DNA from 2 places in the Streptomyces sp. NPDC048650 genome. Region 1 is predicted to be linked to the other one. Evidence: riboswitches for the same ligand, from Rfam matches in the RefSeq annotation. Region 1 holds a riboswitch; the other holds the start of a gene.
What was found. A riboswitch is a leader RNA that binds a small molecule or an ion and turns the genes downstream of it on or off. The one in region 1 is predicted to bind S-adenosylmethionine.
Positions count from the first base shown of each region.

Region 2: linked by a shared signal. The riboswitch ahead of ACGFML_RS28425 (aminotransferase class V-fold PLP-dependent enzyme) and the one ahead of thrC (threonine synthase) in region 1 are both predicted to bind S-adenosylmethionine.

Region 1 is NZ_JBICVM010000001.1:148,305-155,979, reverse strand. Features, by position in the region: gene ACGFML_RS00810 (MoaD/ThiS family protein) at 55-333, opposite strand; gene thrC (threonine synthase) at 388-1,674, opposite strand; SAM riboswitch class I at 1,692-1,850, opposite strand; gene ACGFML_RS00800 (glucosyl-3-phosphoglycerate synthase) at 2,022-2,984, shown strand; gene ACGFML_RS00795 (trehalose-6-phosphate synthase) at 3,046-4,533, shown strand; gene otsB (trehalose-phosphatase) at 4,540-5,415, opposite strand; gene ACGFML_RS00785 (DUF3263 domain-containing protein) at 5,532-5,807, opposite strand; gene ACGFML_RS00780 (extracellular solute-binding protein) at 5,875-7,095, opposite strand; gene ACGFML_RS00775 (ROK family protein) at 7,401-7,675, shown strand, end outside.
Region 2 is NZ_JBICVM010000011.1:255,200-262,874, forward strand. Features, by position in the region: gene ACGFML_RS28405 (NYN domain-containing protein) at 1-7, opposite strand, end outside; gene ACGFML_RS28410 (hypothetical protein) at 26-265, opposite strand; gene ACGFML_RS28415 (rhomboid family intramembrane serine protease) at 548-1,228, shown strand; gene ACGFML_RS28420 (Lrp/AsnC family transcriptional regulator) at 1,225-1,506, shown strand; gene ACGFML_RS28425 (aminotransferase class V-fold PLP-dependent enzyme) at 2,021-3,391, opposite strand; SAM riboswitch class IV at 3,560-3,677, opposite strand; gene trpD (anthranilate phosphoribosyltransferase) at 3,769-4,833, opposite strand; gene ACGFML_RS28435 (cytochrome bc complex cytochrome b subunit) at 4,973-6,610, opposite strand; gene ACGFML_RS28440 (Rieske 2Fe-2S domain-containing protein) at 6,607-7,668, opposite strand; gene ACGFML_RS28445 (c-type cytochrome) at 7,665-7,675, opposite strand, start outside.

The DNA.
Region 1 (7,675 bases):
TTCCAGTCATGCACGACGAGATATGGCGCAAAACAGCGCCCGGTGGTCAGCCGTTCAGCAACCGCCGGCCACCGCGGGAATGATGGAGATGCCCGCGCCCTCCGGAGTGGGCGTCTCCAGGCCCTGCTCGAAGCGGACGTCGTCGTCGTTGACGTAGACGTTCACGAACCGGCGCAGCTTGCCCGCGTCGTCCAGCACACGGGCCGCGATGCCGGTGTGGTTCTTCTCCAGGTCGGAGATCACCTCGGCGAGGGTCGCGCCCTCGGCGGCGACCTCGGCCTGGCCCTCGGTGTACGTGCGGAGGATGGTGGGGATGCGGACCTTGACGCTCATGGGTTCTGCCTTCCAGCGACTGCGGGATACGGGTTCGAAGGTACGGACCGGGGCTCAGCCGGCCAGGCCGGCGGCGCGGAACGCGTCCAGGTCGGGCCGGATGGTGGCCGTGGGCCCGGTGGCGACGGCGTCCAGGGTCTTGAGGCCGTCACCCGTGTTGAGGACGACGGTGGTCAGGGCCGGGTCGAGCAGGCCGTCCTCGATGAGCTTCTTGGTGACGCCGACGGTCACGCCACCCGCGGTCTCCGCGAAGATCCCTTCCGTCCGTGCCAGCAGCTTGATGGCGTCGACGACCTGCTCGTCGTTGACATCCTCCACCGCACCGCCCGTACGGCGCGCGATGTCCAGCACATACGGCCCGTCGGCCGGGTTGCCGATGGCCAGCGACTTGGCGATGGTGTTCGGCTTCTGCGGGCGGACGACGTCGTGCCCGGCCTTGAAGGCGGTGGAGACCGGCGAGCAGCCCTCCGCCTGGGCGCCGAAGATCTTGTACGGCTTGTCCTCGACCAGGCCGAGGGCGATCAGCTCCTTGAGCCCCTTGTCGATCTTCGTGAGCTGCGAGCCCGAGGCCACCGGGATCACGATCTGGTCCGGCAGCTGCCAACCCAGCTGCTCGCAGATCTCGTACGACAGCGTCTTGGAACCCTCGCCGTAGTAGGGGCGCAGGTTGACGTTCACAAAGCCCCAGCCCTCGCCGAGCGGGTCGCCGATGAGCTCGGAGCAGAAGCGGTTGACGTCGTCGTAGTTGCCCTCGATGCCGACCAGGTCGCCGCCGTAGACCGCGGCCATGACGACCTTGCCGGCCTCCAGGTCGTGCGGGATGAAGACGCAGGACTTGAATCCGGCGCGGCGGGCCGCGGCGCCGACGGCGCCCGCGAGGTTGCCGGTGGAGGAGCAGGAGAGCGTGGTGAAGCCGAAGGCGCGGGCGGCCTCGACGGCGATCGCCACGACCCGGTCCTTGAAGGAGTGCGTCGGGTTGCCGGAGTCGTCCTTGACGTACAGGCCGCCGGTGACGCCCAGCTCGGCGGCGAGCCGGTCGGCCTTGACCAGCTTGGTGAAGCCGGGGTTGAGGTTCGGCTTGTCGGCGACGTCGGCGGGGACGGGCAGCAGCGGGGCGTAGCGCCAGATGTTGTTCGGACCGGCCTCGATCCGCTTCCTCAGCGCCTCGGGGTCGCCGCTCGGCAGTTCGTACGCCACTTCGATCGGCCCGAAACATTCCTGGCACGCGAAGATCGGGCCGAGATCGAAACGCTGCCCGCACTCGCGGCAGGAGAGCCCGACGGCCGGTCCCAGAGCGACGGTGGAGGCGTTTACGGCGGTTTCGGTGACTTGCACAGCCATGGAGGCGAGGCCCTTTCTCCTCATCTTCCTCGCGACGCATCTCGTCACGAGACGGATTTGGCACCTTCCCTAGCCGGGAGCCTCGCGCGCGGGACGTCAGCGTCCTGGCGGCAAGACCGGCTGGAGGGTTGCCGGGGCTTCAACGGGCCGTATCCCTCTGCCCCTCTGGATGAGCGGTATGGCGCTGGATCGAAACCCAGGCGTTTGTGGCGGTGACCCCGGCATGCGACGGTCATCCGCGTTGTTCAAGACTGTAACCGAAGGCACTGACGGTTGAGATAGTCGTCCGAACCGCGAGATGGATCACAGCGGGTCGCTGATCCGGCGGCCACCGAGGAGTCGTAGACGTGCTGGAAGAGGTGGAGCGCTGGCTCAGCAGCCGCTCCTGGTCCGCGGCGGACCGTCCGCTGGGGCGACTGCTGGAGGCGAAGCGCCAGACCGGCCGCACGGTCAGCGTAGTGCTGCCCGCCCTTGACGAGGAGGCGACGGTCGGCGCGATCGTCACAGCCATCCGCCGGGATCTGATGACCGACTCCGTCCCGCTGGTCGACGAGCTGGTGGTGCTGGACTCGGGGTCCACCGACCGGACGGCCGAGGTCGCGGCGGCGGCGGGCGCCCGCGTCGTCCACCGCGACAGCGTGCTGCCCCGGCTTCCCGCCCTCCCCGGCAAGGGCGAGGTCCTGTGGCGCTCCCTGCTCGCCACCACCGGCGACATCATCTGCTTCATCGACGCCGACCTGCGGGAATTCTCGGCCACCTTTGTCTCCGGGATCCTCGGCCCGCTGCTGACGGACCCCGACATCGACTTCGTCAAGGCGATGTACGACCGCCCCCTGGAAGCGGGCGGCGAAGGGGCCGGCGCCGGCCAGGGCGGTCGCGTCACGGAGCTGGTCGCCCGGCCGCTGCTCAACCTCCACTGGCCCCAGCTGGCCGGCTTCGTCCAGCCGCTGGGCGGCGAGTACGCGGCCCGCCGCTCCCTCCTGGAACGCCTGCCCTTCCCGGTCGGCTACGGCGTCGAGCTCGGCCTGCTGGTCGACGCCCTGCACACGGTGGGCCTGGACGGTCTCGCCCAGGTGGACGTGGGGGTGCGCAAGCATCGCCACCAGGACGGCCAGGCCCTGGGCCGGATGGCGGCCGCCATCTACCGCACCGCCCAGCTCCGCCTCGCCCGCGGCCACCTGGTCCGCCCCCGGCTGACCCAGTTCGACCGCGGGGAGCGCGGGTTCGTCCCGCGCACGTCGGACGTGGACACCGAGGAACGCCCCCCGATGGCCGATATTCCGGAGTACGCGGAGCGGCGGGCGGCCTGAGCGGCGGACCCGGCCGGTTTCCGTACGTTTGCGCGGATCCACTGCGGGTTAGTGTCGCGACATGGTTTCCGAGCGCAGTGCGGTCCAGCCGGGTGCCGAGGTCCTCGTCGCCTCCAATCGCGGTCCGGTCTCCTATGCCCTGGGGGAGGACGGCGCCCTGACCGCCAAGCGCGGCGGCGGCGGCCTGGTCTCCGGGCTGTCGGCCATCGGTCCGGACACGGACGCGGTGTGGGTGTGCGCGGCGCTCGGTGCGGGTGACCGCGAGGCCGTGCGGCGGAGCGGTGGCGCGCTGGATCCGGCGGACACCGGCGGGCAGCGGGTCCGGATGCTGGACATTCCGGCGGAAGTCCATGCGGACGCCTACAACGGAATCGCCAACTCCGTGCTGTGGTTCGTCCATCACATGCTGTATCAGACGCCGCTGGAGCCGGCGTTCGACACGGAGTTCCGCACACAGTGGGCGTCGTACGAGACGTACAACGCCGCCTTCGCCGAGGCGCTGGCGGAGGCCGCGGCGCCCGGGGCGGCCGTTCTCGTGCAGGACTACCACCTCGCGCTGGTGCCCAAGATGCTCCGCGATCTCCGCCCCGACCTGCGGATCGCGCATTTCTCGCACACACCGTGGGCGCCCGCCGAGTACTTCGCGATGCTGCCGGACGACATCCAGCGCAAGCTGGCGGCGGGCATCCTCGGTGCCGACCGGGCCAATTTCCTGACCGAGCGGTGGGCGCGGGCGTTCATGGGCTGCTGTCAGCAGGCGCTGGGAGCGGACTGCGAGGCGCACCGGCCGGACGACGGGGCGCCGTACCTCACGTCGACGGGGCCCGCGCCGCACACGACCCGGATCGGGGTGTACGGACTCGGCGCCGACGCGGAGTTCCTGCGGGAGCGGGCGCACCGTCCGGATGTCGAGGAGCGGCTCGCGGCGCTGCGCGAGCAGATCGGCGGTCCGGACCGCAAGACCATCGTGCGGGTGGACCGCACCGAGCTGTCGAAGAACATCGTGCGCGGTCTGCTCGCCTACCGACGGCTGCTCGCGGACCGGCCCGAGTGGCGCGAGCGGGTGGTGCACATCGCCTTCGCCTATCCCTCGCGCCAGGACCTGGCCGTCTACCGCGACTACACCGCACAGGTCGGACGGCTGGCCGAGGAGATCAACTCCGAGTACGGCACGGCGGGTTGGCAGCCGGTGGTGCTGCACGTCAAGGACGACTTCGCCCGCTCTCTCGCCGCCTACCGGCTCGCGGACGTGGCACTCGTCAACCCGATCCGGGACGGGATGAATCTGGTCGCCAAGGAGATTCCGGTGGTCTCCGAGCGCGGCTGTGCGCTGGTGCTCTCCCGGGAGGCGGGCGCCCACCAGGAGTTGGGCGAGGACGCGATCGGCGTCAATCCGTACGACATCAACGCCACGGCCGAGGCCCTGCACGAGGCCCTGTCGATGGACGACGCGGAGCGGGCCGCGCGCTGCGGCCGGCTGGCCGCGGCCGCCACCGCGCTGCCGCCGGCCCGGTGGTTCCTGGACCAGCTGCGCGCGTTGACGGCCTGAGCGGGGTCAGTCTCCGGCCAGGCTCTCGGCGAGCGCGTCCAGCAGCCCGACCACGCCCGCCGGTCCGTCGACCACCAGGTCGGCCCGCTCGGCCAGTTCGGTGACCTCGTTGCTGCCGCTGCACACCAGAAGCCCGGCCAGGCCCTCGGCGCGGAGTTTGTCGACGGCGGCGAAGGCGGCCAGATCGCCGAGGTCGTCGCCGGCGTAGACGACGGTGGCGGCGCCGGTCTCCTGGATCCAGTCGGCCAGGGCCACGCCTTTGTCCATGCCCGGCGGGCGGATTTCCAGGACCAGGCGGCCCGGCTCGACGATCAGGCCGTGGCGTTCGGCGAGGGCGGCGAGCGGGGCGCGGAGGGTGTCGAAGGCTCCCTGGGGGTCCGTGGCGCGGCGGGTGTGGATGGCGACGGCGCGGCCGCCCTTGCGCTCGATGGCGGTCTCCACCCAGGTGCCGTGCCAGACGCCGGAGCGGTCCAATACGCCGGGGAGTTCGGCCTGTATGGCGGCGATGCCGGGGTGCGGGGCGGGAGCCTGGACGGTGCCGGTGGCCGCTTCCCAGCGCTCGGCGCCGTAGTGGCCGAGGACGGTGAGGTGGTCCAGGCCGGGCACGGCGTCGAAGCCGCCGAGGCGGACCGCGAGGGTGGCCGGGCGGCCGGTGATCACGGCTGCGGCGCGCAGATGCGGGACGAGGCGGCCCAGGGCGGCGGTGGCGCCGGCGTGGGCGCGGGCCTTTTCCGGGTCGGGGACGATCTCGGCGAGGGTGCCGTCGAAGTCGAGGGCGATGACGGCGCGTTCGGGAGCGGCCAGGAGGGCGGCGAGCCCTTCGCGGCCGGCGTCGGTCTGCGGTGTCGGGAGGGGATGCGGCGCGTTCGGGGGACTGCCCATGGCGCCGACCCTACCGGCGGGGTGCGGGCGCATGCCGGGTGCACGGGGGCACAGGGTGTCGGCGGCTCGGTCGGCGCCCTGCCCGGTGGTGCGCGGGCGACGGGAGGTCGCGCGGGTCAGCGGCGGGCACGGCGGGCGTCGCGTACCCGGCGCAGGCGGTTGACGGTGACGGGGTCGTGGGCGAGGGCGCGCGGGTCGTCCAACAGGGCGTTCAGGGCCTGGTAGTAGCGGGTCGGGGAGATGCCGAGCCGCTCGCGGATGACCCGCTCCTTGGCGCCGGGGCCGGGCCAGGAGCGGCGCTCGACGGAGAGCACCGCTTCGTCCTGGGAGGAGAGGGGGGCGGCCGCGCGCTCTTCGCCGCTGCCGCCCGACGTGTCCGTGCCGCCCGTCATCACATTCCCACGATAAGCCCACGGTCGGACAGTGCCCGGCCGGGTGCCCCCACTTCCGCGCCCGGCCTCACTCGGCGGCGTTGTCGGCCGCGTCCGCCGTGTTCTGGATGTCGCTGAGCACGGCGGACGGATTGCCGCCGGGCCCGACGGCGCCGCCCATCTTGGCCTTGACGGTCTTGGAGACCAGCGGCCAGGAGATCTTGTCGGCCGGGTAGAACTCGGCGCTGCCGAGCTGCTTGAGGAAGCTGTGCAGGTTGCTGTACTTGTCGTCGGCCATCATCGCCTGGGAGGCGGAGGCGGTGACCGGCAGCAGTCCGTACGAACCGGAGAACTTCAGCATGTTCTTGTCGCTGTAGACGAAGTCGAGGAACTTGCCGACCTGCGAGCGGTGGCCGTTCTGCTTGAAGGCCATCATCCAGTCGGCGACGCCCATGGTGGCCTTGGCCTTGCCGTTGATGCCGGGCAGTTCGGTGGTGCCGTAGTCGATGCCCTTGGCCGCGGCCTGCTTCATCAGGGTGGGGTGGCCGTTGAGCATGCCCACGTCACCGTCGGCGAAGCCCTGGAAGGCGTCGGCGCGGTCGACCTTGGCGGGCTCGGTGCCGGTCAGGCCCTTGCCGACCAGGTTCTTCTGGACCCACTCGAAGGTCTTGACGTTCTCCGGCGAGTCGATCGTGTACTTGCCGATGCTGTCGGTGTAGTTGCCGCCGCCGCTGAGCATCCACATCAGCGTCTCGGCCTGCGTCTCCTCCGAGCCGAGCGGGAGCGCGAACGGCGTCTTCACGCCGTGGTTCTTCAGCAGCTGCGCGTCGTGGGCGATGTCGGCCCAGGTGGTCGGCGGGTCGGTGATACCCGCCTCGGCGAACAGCTTCTTGTTGTAGAAGAGGCGCCGGGTGCTGGCACCGAAGGGCATGCCGTACTGCACCCGGTTGTATTCGCCGGCGTCCGCGAGGGCCGGGGTGAAGTCGGCCTGGGTGGGTATGGAGAGCAGCTGGTCGGCGCTGTAGAGCTTGTTGTGGGCGGCGTAGTCGGCGTATGCGCCGATCTGCGCCATGTCCGGAGCCTTGCCCGCCTCGACCAGGTCCTCGACCTTCTTGTCGACGTCGGTCCAGCTGTAGACGTCGACGTCCACCTTGATGCCCGGGTGCTTCTTCTCGAAGTCCCCGGTGAGCTCGTCCCAGTAGCGCTGGGTGCTGTGGGATCCGCTGTCGCCGTAGTCCGCCGCGATGAGCTTGAGCGTGACATCGCCGTCGTCCGCGCCGCTTCCGCAGCCGGTGAGAGTCAGGATCATGCCGGAGGCGATTCCCGCCGCCGTCAGGCTCAAGTACCGCCGCTGCACCGTTCTTTACCGCCCTGTCCCGAATTCTTTGCTGCCGGGTCCATCTCGGCGTCGGGGGTCTCCCTCCACCGGCATGAACTGCGAGTGTCACTCGCGCGTCTCCACAAGGTCTACACCACCGGAAGTCTCACTTCGATATCGCCCTCCCCACGCCAAGATCACAAGACTGGGCGCCGACCAGGCCGAACGGGCACAAGAGACCATTCGTACGGTGAGTGGACTAGACCTTTTATGCCGGAGCGCGCAAAACTGGAGCCGTGAAAAACGTCATCGCCCTCGACGTGGGCGGCACCGGAATGAAAGCCGCCCTGGCAGGGGCGGACGGCACCTTGCTCTACGAGGCGCGGCGGCCCACCGGCCGCGAGCGCGGGCCCGAGGCGGTCGTCGAGGCGATCCTCGGCTTCGCCGCCGAGCTGCGGGACATCGGCCGGGCGCGGTACGGCGCCGCGGCGCTGGCCGCCGGCGTCGCGGTCCCCGGCATCGTCGACGAGGCGTCGGGCACCGCCGTCTACGCCGCCAACCTCGGCTGGCG
Region 2 (7,675 bases), on a different contig from region 1:
CCACCACGGCTCGATCGCTCCGATCTCAGGCGCTCGCGCCCGGCCGGTCCACCAGCTCGATCTGGTCGACCGCATTGCACCAGCGGCAGCGCACGGACTCGATGCTCTCACTGAGGACCTCGCGCTCCTCCACCTCCGGCTCCCCGGCCAGATCGAGGTGGACGTACTCCACCACCTTGGACCGGCGGGTCACGTCGAAGCGGGTGAGGTTGCCGCAGAGCGTGCAGCGCCACCGCGTTTCGGCCGTCGGCAGGGGAACACCCATCGTGTCGTCCTCTTTCGTACTCGTCATGCTCGTCATCTCGTCCTGATGTGCGGGTTCACGCGGTGCGCCGTCGGACTGCGGAAATACGCAAAGTACTGCCTGTAACCCTACGGCCTGACAGGGGGCCGATGCGGGCCGTGCCCAGGAGGCGGGATGCGGCGAGGCACTCTGTCCCGAATGCCCGCATTGCGCCATGATCACTTCATGACGCCGCCGTCCCTGTTCCCCGGTCTCCCCCGGCCTTCGCACCCCGCCCGCTCGCTGACGGCGGTCTTCTCCCGGATGACGAACGTCCTGATCGGGCTCTGCTGCGTGCTCTTCGTGATCGGCCCCGCCTCCGGCCTCAACCACGTCTACGGCACCGGTGATGCGCTGCTCCGGGCCCAGACCGCCTACTTCGAGCGCTGGGGCGTGATCCCGCTCGACCTGTGGAGCGGCTCGGCCCGCGCCCTGGTCACCCCGCTGACCGCGCTGTTCATCCACGGCAGCTGGCTGCACCTGCTCGGCAACATGCTGTTCTTGTATGTGTTCGGCGGCATGACGGAAACCCGGATGGGGCGGCTGCCGTTCACCGCCTTCTATCTCATCGTCGGATATTTGGCCCTGCTCGGCTACGCGGCCGCCCACGCCGCCTCGGGGCAGACCCTGGTGGGCGCCTCCGGCTCGATCTCCGGCGTCCTGGGCGCCTTCCTGTTCCTCTTCCCCAAGGCCCGGGTCACCAGCGTCTTCCCGTTCCTGTTCTTCCTGCCGCTGCGCTTCCCCGCCTGGATCGTGCTGCTCTTCTGGTTCGCGCTGCAGTGGCAGGCCGCGCAGGACGACCCCAACGGTCCCGGCGTCGCCTACCTCGCCCATGTGGTCGGCTTCGCGCTCGGCTTCCTCTACGCATGGGTGCGTTACAGGAGGGATAGTGTGGGGCCCACCAGGGGGAGCGAACCGGCGACCGAGGGAGAGAGCCAGCCGTGATCACGTCGATCGTGCTCATCAAGACCAGCGTGGACCAGATCCCGGAGATCGCCGAGAAGATCGCCGCTCTGGAAGGTGTCAGCGAGGTCTACTCCGTCACCGGCGCGCACGATCTGATCGCCATGGTGCGGGTCGCCGCCCACGACGACCTCGCCGACGTCATCCCCGGCCGGATCAGCAAGGTGCCCGGCGTCGCCTCGACCGAGACGCACATCGCCTTCCGCACCTACTCCCATCACGACCTCGAAGCGGCCTTCGCCATCGGCCTCGACGCCTAGTCGCTGCGCTTGGCCTGGGCCCCACGTTGTCGGCCGTCCCGCCGCGGGGGCTCGTCGCCGTTGCTCCCCCACTGCCTAAAGGGCGTGGGAGGTACCCCCACGCGGCGGGCGTGGGTTTGTAGGGTGCGGTGCCGGCCCTCCGGACTCCGTCCTGCGGTCCGTCCCCTCCCGTGAGTGGAAGGGGAAAAGACCGGTGGGGCCGACGCCTCGTCTTCGGCTTCTCTCTGATCTGCCCACAGGCAGCACCTGACCACCGACATGCATTCCCACCGGTCTCCCTCCCACCCCCAACGGAGAGGGGCCGGACCGCAGGACGGAGTCCGGAGGGCCGGTCCCGCAGCCGAACAGCCCCGCGCAGCGGCCACAGCCCGCCGCAGGCGCAACGGCGACAAACCACCACGGCCGGACGGACAACAAGGGGCCCAAGCAAAGCGCAGCGAACGGGCCGCAGGCGCCACGGCGACAAACCCCTACGGCGGGAAAGCCAAAAACGTGGGGCCCAAGCCAACCGGCGTCACCGCAGTGGCACGCAACGGCCTTCCTCGGTGCGGTAGTTCCACCGTGCGCCGTCCGTCACCAGCTCCTTGACCGCCCGAACGAACCGCTCCACGTGCTCGTCGGGGGTACCCGCCCCGAAGCTGACCCGGATGGCGTTCAGCGACCGCTCGCCGGGCGCCGCCTCCGGAGCGCCGCACTCCCCCGGCTCCTGCGGCTCGCTGCCCAGCAGTGTCCGTACGAGCGGGTGCGCGCAGAACAGGCCGTCGCGGACGCCGATCCCGTACTCCGCCGACAGTGCGGCCGCGAAGTGCGAGCTGTTCCAGCCCTCGACGACGAAGGAGAGCACGCCCACCCGCGGGGCGTCGTCGCCGAACAGGGACAGGACGTTGACCTCGGGAACCTCCGCCAGGCCCGCGCGGAGCCGGGCGATCAGCGCCTGCTCGCGGGCGACCAGTCCCTCGAATCCGGCCTCGGTCAGCGCCTGGCAGGCAGAAGCGATGGAGTAGGCACCGATGACGTTCGGCGAACCGGCCTCGTGGCGGGCCGCGGTGGTGTGCCACTCCACGTCCACCCCGCCGTCCGTACGCCGCGAGACCTTCCGGCTGGCACCGCCGCCCGCCAGATACGGCTCCGCGTCCTGCAGCCAGTCCGCCCGGCCCGCCAGCACCCCGGCACCGAACGGCGCGTACAGCTTGTGCCCGGAGAAGGCGATCCAGTCGACGTCCAGCTCCTCGATGTCGACGGGGTGGTGCGGGGCGAGCTGCGCCGCGTCCAGCACGATCCGGGCGCCGTGCGCATGCGCGGCCGCCGCCAACTCCCGCACCGGCCACAGCTCACCGGTCACGTTCGAGGCACCGGTGACGCACACCAGCGCGGGACCGTACGGTTCGCGCTCGGCCAGCGCCTGCTCCAGGGTGTCCACCGCCTGCTGCGGCGTGCGCGGCGCGTTGAGGTACGTCACGGCGGCATCCGCGCGCTGCTCCCACGGGAGCAGCGAGGCATGGTGCTCGGTCTCGAAGACGAACACCCGGGTGTGCTGCGGCAGCGCGGCCGCGAGGAGGTTGAGCGAGTCGGTGGTGGAGCGGGTGAAGACCACCTGGTCGTCGGCGCGGCAGCCGAGGAAGTCGGCGATGGTCCTGCGGCTGTTCTCGAAGAGGTCGGTGGAGAGCTGCGAGAGGTATCCGGCGCCGCGGTGGACGCTGCCGTAGTACGGGGCGTAGGCGGCCACGTCGTCCCAGACCCGCTGCAGGGCCGGGGCGCTGGCGGCGTAGTCCAGTGCGGCGTAGTCGACCTCGCCGCCGGTCACCAGCGGGACGAGGACATCCCGTCCCAGAACCGGCAGCGGGGCACAAACGGAACGGTCGGCGGCAACGGCGGAGACAGACATGGTGAACTCCCGTGAGAGGCAGGCGAATTACTGCGGCCGGGTGCGCGGAAGGGCACGGCGACGGCCGCAGTGAAGAGACAAAGGGGGTGCGGGAATGGGGCCGACGGCCCTATCGCATTCGCTGCATCACGGAAGGTGCTCCCTCGAGGACCAGGATCCCTGGCGAGGGATCCGCGCTTGCCGTAGACCTCGCTGCCTACGGCCTGGTCATCACCCGGGGCACCCCGCCACGGACGGAGGGTTGCCGGACAGCGGGCCGGGGCCTATGTCGCTGTCACTCGTGACCTGCGCAGAATCATGCCATACGGCCGGTGCGGCGCAAGGCCCGGTCCGTATGACGGACCGAGCCCTGCGTCACACCCTGCGTCACCGCACGCTCAGGCGTTGCTGGCCGCGACCCAGCGCTCCAGCACCCGCTTCGCCTCGCCGGAGTCGATGGCCGCGGCGGCCTTGTCGATGCCGGCCCGGATCTGCTCCGTCAGCGACGCGTCGGACGGCTCCAGGGCGACCAGCGCCGCCGCGGCGTTCAGCAGCACCGCTTCGCGCACCGGCCCGCGCTCGCCGTCCAGCAGCCGGCGCGCCACGTCCGCGTTGTAGGACGCGTCCGCGCCGCGCAGGGCCTCCACCGGCACCAGCTCGATGCCGACGTCCCGCGGGTCGAAGGGCTCCTCCCGCACCGCGCCGTCCCGCACGATCCACACCCGGGAGGTCGCGGTGGTGGTCAGCTCGTCGAGCCCGTCGTCCCCCCGGAACACCAGCGCCGACGAGCCGCGCTCGGCCAGCACCCCCGCCAGGATCGGCGCCATCCGCGCGTCCGCGACGCCGGTGGCCTGGGCTTTGACCTTGGCCGGGTTGGTGAGCGGGCCCAGCACGTTGAAGGTCGTACGGATGCCGAGCTGGCCGCGGGCGTTGGCGACATGGCGCAGCGAGGGATGGAACTTCACCGCGGCGCAGAAGGTGATGCCGGCTTCCTCTGCGACCTCGGTGACCCGCTTCGGGGTGAGATCGAGGTTGACGCCGAGCTTCTCCAGGACGTCCGAGGCGCCGCTGGCCGAGGAGGCCGCGCGGTTGCCGTGCTTGACGACCTTGGCGCCGGTGCCGGCCACCACGATCGAGGACATCGTGGAGATGTTGACGGTCTTGGCTCCGTCGCCGCCGGTGCCGACGATGTCCACGCTGGGACCGGGCACCTTGATCAGCCGGGCGTGTGCGTACATCGTCCGGACCAGTCCGGAGATCTCGGCGACGGTCTCGCCCTTGGCCCGCAGCGCCACCGCGAACCCGGCGATCTGGGCGTCGCCCGCCTCGCCCCGCATGATCTTGTCCATCACCCAGGCGGTGTCGTCGGCGGTGAGGTCGTGGCCGTCCAACAGGTCGTTGAGGATGCCCGGCCAGGTGTGAGCCGCCACGCTGTCGCCGCCAACCGGGGTCACAACGTTCATGGTCCACGCTCCTGGTCTTCTCTACTGCCTGTGACCTCACCCTATCGAGCCCCGGGCACGCCGGAGGGCCCCGTCCGGATGGAGAAACGGGGCCCTCTGGGTGGCGTACTGCAGGCGGCGCGCCGGCGCGCCTCGGGGATCAGTGGTGGCCGTGGCCGCTGGTGATCTCCTTGTACTCCTCGACGGTGGGCTTGGCGATGACGTTGTCCTCGCCGTAGAAGGACTTCGAGAGCTTGGCGCGCAGCTTCTGCGCGCGCGTGAGCTTGCGCTCGACGCCGTTCTCGTCGACCTCCGGGCCCAGCTCCAGGGGGGCGGGCTGCTCGTGCTGGGTGAGCACGTGGAGCTGCTCCTGGTCGAGCGGCTCGTGGACCTCGACGAACTCACCGTGCGGCAGGCGCTTGATGATGCCCGACTCGCGGCCGTGCAGCACCTTGTCCCGGTCACGCCGCTGCAGACCCATGCAGATCCGCTTGGTGGCGATGAAGGACAGCACCGGAAGGACGAAGAATCCGATCCGGACGAACCAGGTGAGCGAGTTGAGCGACAGGTGGAAGTGGGTCGCCCACAGGTCGTTGCCGCCACCGATCAGCATCACGAAGTACGCGACGAGCCAGGCCACACCGAAGCCGGTGCGGGTCGGGACGTTGCGCGGGCGGTCCAGGATGTGGTGCTCGCGCTTGTCGCCCTTGACCCAGGACTCGACGAACGGGTAGACGGCGATGGCGACCAGGACCAGCGGGAAGATCACGATCGGGATCAGCACACCGAAGTTGACGGTGTGGCCCCAGAAGTTCCACTCCCAGCCCGGCATGACACGCACCAGGCCCTCGGCGAAGCCCATGTACCAGTCGGGCTGGGCGCCGGTGGACACCTGGTCCGGACGGTAGGGGCCGATGGCCCACACCGGGTTGATGCTGGCGACCGCGGCGATCACCGAGATCACACCGAAGACCAGGAAGAAGAAGCCTCCGGCCTTCGCCATGTAGACCGGCAGCAGCGGCATGCCCACGACGTTGTTGTTGGTCTTGCCGGCACCCGGGAACTGCGTGTGCTTGTGGTAGAAGACCAGGATCAGGTGCGCCACCAGCAGGCCGAGCATGATGCCCGGCAGCAGCAGGACGTGCACCGTGAAGAACCGCGCGATGATGTCGTGCCCGGGGAACTCGCCGCCGAAGATGAACATCTGCAGGTACGAACCGACCAGCGGCATCGCCAGGATGACGCCCTCGATGAACCGCACGCCGGTGCCGGAGAGCAGGTCGTCGGGGAGCGAGTAGCCGGTGAAGCCGGTGAACATGCCGAGCACGAACAGCAGGAAGCCGAACAGCCAGTTGACCTCGCGCGGCTTGCGGAAGGCGCCGGTGAAGAACACCCGCATCATGTGGACCATCATCGCGGCCAGGAAGACCAGCGCGGCCCAGTGGTGGATCTGGCGGATGAGCAGGCCGCCCCGGACGTCGAAGCTGATGTCCAGCGTCGACTCGAAGGCCTGCGTCATCCGGATCCCCTGCATGGGCACATAGGAACCGTGATAGGTCACCTCGGCCATGCTGGGGTGGAAGAACAGCGTCAGATAGACACCGGTCAGGATGATGATGATGAAGCTGTAGAGCGCGACCTCGCCCAACATGAAGGACCAGTGGTCCGGGAAGATCTTGCGCATGTTGGACTTGGCGAGGCTGTAGATGCCCAGCCGGCCGTCCGCCCAGTCGGCGATCCGCTCGCCCCGCGGCGCTTGGCCGCGGCGCGCGGTGGTCGCGCTTGTCTCGTTACTCATCCGCGCTCCCAGAAGCTCGGGCCGACGGGCTCCTCGAAGCCGTTTGCGGCCTCCAGGAAGCCGTCCTTCTCCGTGATGTGCAGCTGCGGCAGGGCGTGTCCTGCGGGGCCGAAGATCACCCGACCACCGTCAGAGAGGTCGAAGGTCGACTGGTGGCACGGGCAGAGCACGTGGTGCGTCTGCTGCTCGTACAGGCTGATCGGGCAACCGACATGGGTGCAGATCTTCGAGTAGGCCACGATGCCCTCGTGCGACCAGGACAGCTCGCGCTTGTCCTTGATGTTCTGCGGCTGGATCCGCACGAGCATCAGGGCGTCCTTGGCGATCTTCTCGTTGAAGTCCTCGCTGTCCTCCTCCAGGCCCTCGGGCTTGGCGAAGGTCAGGGAGCCGACCGCGATGTCCTCGGGGCGCAGCGGAAGGTTCGTCGACTGGTTGACCAGCCGGACGCCCTTCTTCCAGTTCGTCGTGCGCAGCTTGGTGCCGGGCAGCGGCCCGAGGTCGCGCAGCAGGACGACACCGGAGAGCGGCACCAGGGCCAGCGCGCCGAACATCGTGTTGCGGATCAGCTTGCGACGGCCGAACTGCGACTCCTTGGCACCCTGCGCGAAGTCCGCCAGAACCTTGGACTTGACCTCGGGGGCAGCCTCGATCGGGTGACGCTCGTCGGCGACCTCCTCGTCCGACATCAGCGTGCGGGCCCAGTGGACCGCGCCGGCGCCGATGCAGAAGAGTGCGACGCCGAGGGTGAGGCCCAGCGCGAAGTTCAGGGCGCTGATGTGCCCGATCGGCCAGATGTAGACGATCTTCTCGATCGGCACGGCCACGTAGCTGGCGATGAAGCCGACCGTGGCCACCATCGACACCAGGAACAGCAGCGCCACGGTGCGCTCGGAGCGCCGGGCGGCCTTCTCGTCGATGTCCTGGACGCGGTGCTCGTGCGCCGGCAGGCCGGGGTCAGCGAACGGGTTCTCCGCCCTCGCCACCGCACCCTCGTGCGCCGTCCCCCGCTCGGGGAGAGTCTCGTCTGGCACGTCTTCGTGTCGTTCCGTCTCACTCATGACTTCT